Regions from separate parts of the Acidovorax sp. T1 genome, predicted to be linked through region 2. Evidence: predicted binding sites of a transcription regulator. Region 2 holds the regulator's gene; the other holds the start of a gene.
The links. The regulator LexA, encoded in region 2, represses DNA repair genes until DNA is damaged. The targets are predictions, from matches to a motif close to ACTGTATNNNNATACAGT.
Positions count from the first base shown of each region.

Region 1: imuA (translesion DNA synthesis-associated protein ImuA) is a predicted target of LexA. The motif match lies at 2,107-2,124, and genes of this name have one in related genera.

Region 1 covers NZ_CP021648.1:2,218,844-2,223,241, reverse strand. The annotation lists gene CCX87_RS10295 (3-oxoacid CoA-transferase subunit B) at 1-564, shown strand, start outside; gene CCX87_RS10290 (HD-GYP domain-containing protein) at 674-1,996, shown strand; gene imuA (translesion DNA synthesis-associated protein ImuA) at 2,154-3,029, shown strand; gene CCX87_RS10280 (hypothetical protein) at 2,992-4,398, shown strand, end outside.
Region 2 covers NZ_CP021648.1:1,935,241-1,939,638, reverse strand. The annotation lists gene adk (adenylate kinase) at 112-768, shown strand; gene CCX87_RS09080 (asparaginase) at 833-1,786, opposite strand; gene lexA (transcriptional repressor LexA) at 1,880-2,554, shown strand; partial or broken gene CCX87_RS09065 (D-2-hydroxyacid dehydrogenase family protein) at 3,219-3,998, shown strand; gene CCX87_RS09060 (Tn3 family transposase) at 4,096-4,398, shown strand, end outside.

The DNA.
Region 1 (4,398 bases), 280 kb from region 2:
ATCGGCATTCCCACGCTGGTGGCCAACTTCACAGGCGACAAGGAAGTGTGGCTGCAGTCCGAAAACGGCATGCTGGGCATTGGCCCGTTTCCCACCGAAGACAAGGTGGACGCCGACCTGATCAACGCCGGCAAGCAGACCGTGACCACCATCCCGGGCTCGTCGATCTTCAGCAGCGACCAGTCGTTTGCCATGATCCGGGGCGGAAAGATCAACCTGTCCATCCTGGGCGCCATGCAGGTGAGCGAGCAGGGCGACCTGGCCAACTGGATGATTCCCGGCAAGATGGTCAAGGGCATGGGTGGCGCCATGGACCTGGTGGCCGGCGTCAAGCGCGTGATCGTGCTCATGGAGCATGTGGCCCGCAAAAAAGACGGCACCGAAGACCTGAAGATCCTGCCCCGCTGCACGCTGCCGCTCACGGGTGTGGGCGTGGTGGACCGCATCATCACTGACCTGGCCGTGATGGACGTGACGCCCTTGGGCCTCAAGGTGGTGGAGCTGGCGCCTGGCGTCACGTTCGAGACCCTGCAGGCCAAGACGGGCGTTACGCTGCTGCACTGAAGGCGCTGCTTGACTTGCCTCAAGATGGGCCCGCGCAAGCGGGCCTTTTGCATGGGCGAGCCGCCCCCTCTGGTCTTATATTCAAGGCTGTCCCTTTTGAAGTTTCCGCATGACAGATCCATTCCTGGCGGCCACTGCTACTGCTACAGCCACGGCCACTGACAGCCCGCACTACCTGCGCGCGCTCGCCAACATGGCCGACCGCCGAGCGGTGGTGACCCAGGATGCCATCTATACCGACAACGGCATCAAACTGGTGGAAAAAGGGGCACGCATCGACAGCCGTCTGTATGACCATCTGGTGCAGCACAAGTTGCGCGATCCCATCGACCGGCACCTGACGGTCGAGAATGCGGTGGATGTGCCGGCATTGATCGCTGCCGGGCGCGATCTGGCCGAGCAGAACGCCTTGCCCCAGATGCTGGTGCAGGCCCTCGGCTCTGCCGCCAGGCTGCTGGCGCCCTTGCGCTCACTGCCCCTGCCCGAGCCCATTGCCTTCAAGCTGACGGTGATGCGCGAGCAGCGGCCTGACCTGTTCGAGCACAGCCTGCAGATGATGATGGTGGCTGTTTTCCTGGGGCTGAAAAACGGCCTGGGCGAACGCGACTGCGTGTCGCTGGCGGCCGCTGCGCTGCTGCACGATGTGGGTGTGTTGCACATGGATCCGGCCTGGATGGACCCCCTCAATAAGGTCACTGGCGTGCAGCGCAAGCACCTGGTGGCCCATCCCATCACCTCCATGCTGATGCTCCGGGATGCCGGGGTGTACGCCCGGCCCGTGGAGATTGCTGTGCTGGAGCACCACGAACGCATGGATGGCAGCGGCTACCCGCGAGGCCTGTCCGGGGCAGACATTTCGCCCATGGGGCGCATCCTGCTGCTGGCCGAGGTGGTGGCGGCCTTCTACGAAAAATACACCGACATGCCCGCCCAGCGGCTGTCGCTGATGCTGCGTCTGAACCACCGCAAGTTCCCGGCCGCACTGGTGGCCCATGTGCTGCCGCTGCTGCAGGAAGATGTGGCGCGCGATTCCGCCCTGATGCCGCTGGGCAACGATGCCACGCGCCAGATCGACCTGCTGGCCGAAGCCTTTATCTACTGGGAGCAGCTCAAGGCGGCCTTGCCTGAAGGTGCTGGCACCCAAGCGCCGGCGGGCAGTGCGTTTGCATTTGCCGACACCCGCCTTCTGGCCTTGCAAAAAGCCCTTGTAGAAGCCGGATCGCACCCGCAGCATCTGGGCGAACTGATGGCGCAACTGCAAGGCGACGCTATTGGAATGGCCGAGATGGCCCTGGTAGGGAGGGAGGCTTTGTGGCAGCTGCAAAGCATCCTGAACGCCTGCCATCGCCGCTGGCCCCAACTGTCGGAGCGTGCGACGCCTGCGGATACCGCAGTGGCCGACTGGTGTGATTGGGCGCTGCGCAAGCTGTAGCCGTCTGCCTTTTGGGCATCACAGTTGCCGCGCTCCACCGCATAAAGGGCGGGCCGCCAAAAAATTTCCTTCCCATCAGTTGCGGCGGCATTTGGCCCAGGGCTAAAAATACTGGTTATATTTACAGTGTTTTATTTTCTCAAGCCCCTGTACCGCCATGCCTGCACCACGCCTTTCCCTGCGGGTTGCGTTCGATCTGCCGTCTGCCGTGCCCGGTGTCTGGCATGCGGACACGCTGGGTTCGGGCCCGCAGAAGGTGCTGCCCACGGGGTTTGCGCAGCTTGATGCGCAACTGCCGGGCGGTGGCTGGCCCGTGGGGGCGTTGAGCGAGGTGCTGCAGCCCATGGCGGGCCTGCACGAGTGGCAGCTGGTGCTGCCCGCACTGGCGCAGGCTACGGCCCGGCGGGTGGGGGCCGTGGTGGTGGTGGCACCACCGTGCGAGCCTTTTGGCCCGGCGCTCAAGGCGCAGGGGCTGTCGGCCGAGCGCTTGTGCCTGGTGCGGGCCGATAGCGCCAAGGCCGCGCTCTGGGCGGCCGAACAGGCGCTGCGCTGCCGTGATGTCCTGGCTGTCATGGCCTGGTTGCCGCAGGCACAACCTGCGGCCTTGCGCAGGCTGCAATTGGCAGCGGCGCAGCAACAGCAGTTGCTGTGGGTGTTTCGCCCGGTCAGTGCCGCTCAGCAGGCGTCGCCGGCCTTGTTGCGGCTGCAGGTGCAAGGGCTGGCCCTGCCGAGCGATGCCGCCGCATCGCCCGGCATGCAGGTGCAGATCCTCAAGCGCCGGGGGCCGCCTTTGGCGCAGGGGCTGGATCTGCCAGGCTGCCACCCCAGTCTGGCGCAGGTGCTGGCGGCGCAGGCCGAGCGCCGGCGCGCAGCGCAGTGGATCGCCAATGCCCTGGTGGTGCGCCGCAATGCAGCGCCGGACCTGGGGGCACCCGCGGCGCTGCCGGTGCGTCCGGCGCTGGCGCCTGGGATGGCAGGGCCAGAGAGGAGGGGCCATGCACTGGATCGCGCTGCCGTTGCCCTGGTGCGGTGAGCCCGCAGCACCTTCGGGCGCAGCGATGCACGCCGCAGCGGCTGGCTGGTGGGCCTTGCGCTTTACGCCGCGCGTGGCACTGGTGGATGGCGAGGCGGTGCTGCTGGAGGTGTCCACCACCGAGCGGCTCTGGGGCGGGCGCAATGCCTTGCTGGCGCAGGTGCTGCAGGCCTGGGCCGACGCATCCGGCGGGCTGCCGGATCACCCCGCCACCAGGGAAGCGGGGGCACAACCGCCCGGCACGCAGGCGGTGTGGGGCTGCGGGCGGACGGCTTTGGTGGCGCAGGCCTGGTTGCGCATGGCGCAGGCCGGGCGCGCGCCTCCGGTGCAGAACGTGAACGATTTGCCCTTGCACACGCTGACCGCCCTGCGCCCGCATGGGGCCAGCCTGGAGCGCATGGGATGCCGCACCTGGGGGGCGTTTCGGGCGCTGCCGCGTGCCGGGGTGGCCAGGCGTTTTGGGGCCAAGGTGCTGCGGGTGCTGGACCAGGCGCTGGGCGATGCCCCTGAAGCCCACGCCTGGCTGGAGCTGCCCGAGCAGTTTGCGCTGACCGCCGAGCTGCCGGCACTGGCCGCATCGGCCGATGCACTGCTGTGGAGTGCCAGCCGCTGCCTCACGGTCCTGCAGGGCTGGCTGCAGGCGCGCCAGCAGGGCGCACTGGCGCTGGAGCTGGCCTGGCACCATGACCTGCGGCGCATCGATGGCGTGGCCATTGCCCCCACGCAGGCCCTGCCGGTGCGCACCGCCCAGGCCACGCAAGACATGGCGCACCTGCGGCGCCTGTTGTCTGAAAACCTGGCGCGCACGGCGCTGGCGGCGCCTGTCAACCAGATCACGCTGCGCCTGCTCGAATCTGCCCCGTTGCCACACCGCAGTGCGAGCTTGCTGCCGCCTGGGGATCGCGGGGGCGGTGGCTGCGACGAGCCGGGTGGCACACCCGGCGAGGCCTTGCACCAGTTGCTTGAGCGCCTTTCGGCCCGCCTGGGAGCCGACCATGTGCTGGCCCCCGTGCTGCAGGCCGACCACCGGCCCGAGCGCATGCAGCAGTGGTGCCCTGCGGCCGAGGTGCTGGGCCAGGACCGCGCGCACCCCGGCACCCATGCCACAGGCCCAAATGCACCCGATGCCACCCTGTGGCCCACCTGGCTGTTGCGCCCACCCCGGCGGCTGGCGGTGCAGGGCAACCGCCCCTGCCACCACGGCTTGCTGCGCTTGCTGGCGGGGCCGCACCGGTTCGAGGCGGGCTGGTGGTCGGCCGCAGACGAGGGCGCTGGCGACCCGGCCCACCCCTGTGCGGGCCTGGCGCTGCGCGACTATTTTGTGGCGCACAACGATGTGGCGGGGCTGGTGTGGGTGTTCCGCGAGCGG
Region 2 (4,398 bases):
GCAAGGCATGCACATGCTATCCTTGACCGCAAAGAGAGCACTGCGTCACGGGCGCCTGGCTGCGCCCCCTTGCCAGCAGTGCCAGCTGATTTCTAACCTTCGAGGATTTCCATGAGACTGATTCTGTTGGGCGCCCCCGGTGCCGGAAAGGGCACGCAAGCCACGTTCATCTGCCAGAAATACGGCATCCCGCAAATTTCCACCGGCGACATGCTGCGCGCAGCTGTCAAGGCCGGCACGCCGCTGGGCCTGCAGGCCAAGGCCGTGATGGATTCGGGTGCCCTGGTCAGCGATGACATCATCATCGGCCTCGTCAAGGAACGCATCACACAGCCCGACTGTGCCAACGGCTTCCTGTTTGACGGCTTCCCCCGCACCATCCCCCAGGCCGATGCCATGAAGGACGCGGGCGTCAAGCTCGACTATGTGCTCGAAATCGACGTGCCGTTCGACGCCATCATCGAACGCATGAGCGGCCGCCGCTCGCACCCCGCCAGCGGCCGCACCTACCACGTCAAGTTCAACCCGCCCAAGGTGGAAGGCAAGGACGATGTGACGGGCGAAGAACTGATCCAGCGCGAAGACGACAAGGAAGAAACCGTCAAGAAGCGCCTGCAGGTGTACAGCGACCAGACGCGCCCCCTGGTGGACTACTACAGCAACTGGGCCAAGACCGAGCCTGGCGCAGCCCCCAAGTACCGCGCCATCAGCGGCACGGGCAGCGTCGAGGAGATCACTGCGCGCGCACTACAGGCCCTGTCCAGCTAAGCGTGGCGGCATGGGCCAGCAACGGCCCGTGGCCGCCCACCACTACCACTCGGCCACCGTTTAATCAAGGCAGCAGCTCCAGCATCAGCGCAATGCGTGCCTTCACCGCAGACAGGCCCCGGGAGTCCCGTAGAGCATCGCCGGGCTTGGGCAGCACCTGACCCTCCGGGCAGCGCGTGGCACGCACCACTTTCACACCAGCCGCCTGCGCGCGCAGCAGTGCCGATTCGAGGGCCTGGTGAATCGTGCCATTGCCCGTTGCGGCCACCACGATGCCCTGCACACCATCGCGCACCAGCGAGTCCACCAGAGCTCCCGTGGCACCCGCATAGCTCATGACCACCTCGACGCGCGGCCATTGCGCGCAATTCACTATATTTTCAATAGCGCATTGCGCTTGCCCTGCTTGCGCTAAAGGCCAATTTTGTGCCAAACGCACCGCTCCCTCCTCCACCCAGCCCAACGGTCCGGCATCACCGGAGCTGAATGCATCCACCCGATAGGGGTGCACTTTCTGGACACGCTGTGCGCCGTGCACCACGCCGGCAGCCACCACCACAACGCCCCGCGCCCCCGCTGTCATCGCCACGGCGACGGCGTCGAGCAGGTTTTGCGGACCATCGGGCGTCAAAGCCGTTGCAGGGCGCATCGCACAGGTCAGCACCACGGGCTTGTGGGCATCCAGCACCGAGTGCAAAAACCAGGCAGTCTCTTCCAGCGTATCGGTGCCATGGGTGATGACCAGTCCGCGCACCAGGGGATCAGCGAGCGCTCTGGCACAACGCTGCGCAAGCGAGCGCCACACACTGAACTCCATGTCCTTGCTGTCCAACTGCGCGATCTGCTCAGCCACCAGACCGCCACGGGCTACCGCCTGCAAGCCGGGCACAGCGTGCAACAACTGCTCCACGCCCACTTGCGCGGCGGTGTAGCCAATGTTGTCTCCCTGCGTTGCAGCCTTGCCAGCGATGGTTCCACCCGTTCCCAATACGACAATTTTTTGCGCGCTCACTTGCATCCTTTGAAAAACTGGTGAAAAATACAGCTACTGGATTAATACACAGTAAATACACGGTTACCCGCCACCCTGGTGACACACACTGGAAATGCCATGCTCGACAACCCCAAGCTCACTGCACGCCAGCAACAAATCCTGGACCTGATCCAGATGGCCATTTCCCGCACGGGTGCGCCACCGACACGGGCTGAAATCGCCGCGGAACTGGGCTTCAAATCAGCCAACGCGGCCGAAGAACACCTGCAAGCCCTTGCGCGCAAAGGCGTTATCGAACTGGTCAGCGGTACATCCCGCGGCATCCGCCTGCGCAGCGACACAGTGCGCTCCATTAATGCAGCGCGCGGCACCCAGTTCAGTCTGCCCATGCCAGGGTTGTCGCAACTGGTCTTGCCCTTGATCGGTCGCGTGGCGGCTGGCTCGCCCATTCTCGCGCAGGAACACGTGGACCAGACCTACAGCGTGGAAAACAGCCTGTTTCAACACAAGCCCGACTACCTGCTCAAGGTGCGCGGCATGTCCATGCGCGACGCCGGCATCATGGACGGCGATCTGCTCGCCGTGCAATCCACACGCGAAGCGCGTAACGGCCAAATCGTCGTGGCAAGGCTAGGTGATGATGTCACCGTCAAACGTCTGCGCCGAACAGCCGGCACCATCGAGTTGCTTCCCGAGAACCCCGATTACCCCGTGATCGTTGTCCAACCGGGCGAGCCGTTCGAGATCGAAGGCCTGGCAGTGGGCTTGATCCGAAACACCATCCTCATGTAATTGCGATCTCAGTTGCGCACCTCAGGTGGCGGGCGTTTGGCAAATCGGTAACGGTTTTCCAGCCCTGAGAGTGCGCATCGCGTTGCAATCCTGCCTGTGCTCAACCCCTGATACACGGAGTTTTCACATGGGACTTGCCTTGTTCGCTCTTTCTGCCTTTTCCCAACCCCTTCACGCCTTGGTGCACTGGCTGCAACCCGGGCGATACACGGATGATTCGCGCAGTGCTGTGCCTGCGGCCCGCATCGCCGGCAGCGCCCCCGAAGGGCTTTCATCTTGCGCGGTGCCCAGCACCGCCGCGACATCGAGGCCACATTTCCAACCACCGGCCTTGGCTGCCGGCACCCACCGCCACGCTGCTGGTCGCGTGCAAAGTGCACCTTCCGGCTTCAGCGGGCCGGCCACTGGCAGCCGCCATAGCGCCCGGCGCCCGGTGCGCGTTCTGCATGCGACATCACGCACAGAGGTCGGGCGCATGGTCATCTCGGGCCGCATGGCCGATGTCTGCGCAGAGCTGGAGCGAATGACGGCATGCGAGACATGGCGCCATTGATGGCTGCGCCCCTGGCTGTGGTGCCACAGGTGCCACAAAGCGTTGCATTCTGCTCAAGGCCGTCAGAGCTGCGCAGTCGCCGCCCAGCTCTCGCCAAGGCACAATGGCGGGATGAACATTGTGATTCTGGATGACTATCAGGATGCGGTGCGCAAACTCCATTGCGCGAGCCGGCTCGACCCCTATTCGGCAAAGGTGTACACCAACACGGTGAAAGGTCAGGGGCAACTGGCTGTGCGCCTGAAGGATGCAGACATCATCGTGCTGGTGCGTGAACGCACCCAGATCACGCGCCAGCTGGTTGAAAAGCTGCCCCGGCTAAAACTGATTGCCCAAACCGGCAAGATCGGAAGCCACATTGATGTGACCGCCTGCACCGAACGCGGCATTGCGGTGGCCGAGGGAGTGGGTTCGCCAGTGGCCCCGGCCGAACTTACCTGGGCACTGGTGATGGCCGCCATGCGGCGACTGCCGCAATACATCGCCAACCTCAAGCACGGCGCCTGGCAACAGTCCGGCCTGAAGGCGGCTTCCATGCCACCAAACTTCTGCCTCGGAAGCGTGTTGCGGGGAAAAACACTGGGCATTTGGGGCTACGGCCGCATCGGGCAACTGGTGGCGGGTTACGGCCGCGCATTTGGCATGAGCGTGCGCGTCTGGGGTCGTGAGGCCTCCCGCGCCCAGGCACTGGCCGATGGATACCAGGCTGCCACCAACCGGGAAGAGTTCTTCTCGCAATGCGATGTACTGTCTCTTCACCTGCGGCTCAATGACGAGACCCGAGGCATGATTTCACTGGAAGATCTTTCGTGCATGAAACCCACCGCGCTGCTGGTCAACACCTCGCGCGCCGAATTGATTGAGCCCGACGCCCTGATCGGGGTAGTCTCGGTTTCCGTGCAATTTCGGAATCCATCTCCAAATAAGCCTCTGGCGACAACAACTTAGCTGCGATTTATAGTGTTCCCCGGAGCGAAGGAGAACGCTGATGTCGAGCTACCGATACAGATTCGTAGGCTACGAAAAGCTGCCGTCTGGCATGAATGCGGATGACGTGCAGCTGCACTGCCGTCTACCGGACGAGTTGATCAGGGAGATCAGGAACAGTGGCTACGCGAAGCGCTACCACCTGGGACTGGCCGTGCAGCTGTCGTTCCTCGCGCTGACTGGCAGGAATGCCGATGCCGCGCTCAAGATGCCGAGTGCGATGTTGACAATGCTGTGCGAGCAACTGGGCATCCACTCGACCGCGATTGCCTCCCTCAAGTCGCTGTACTCGAATGCCGACCGG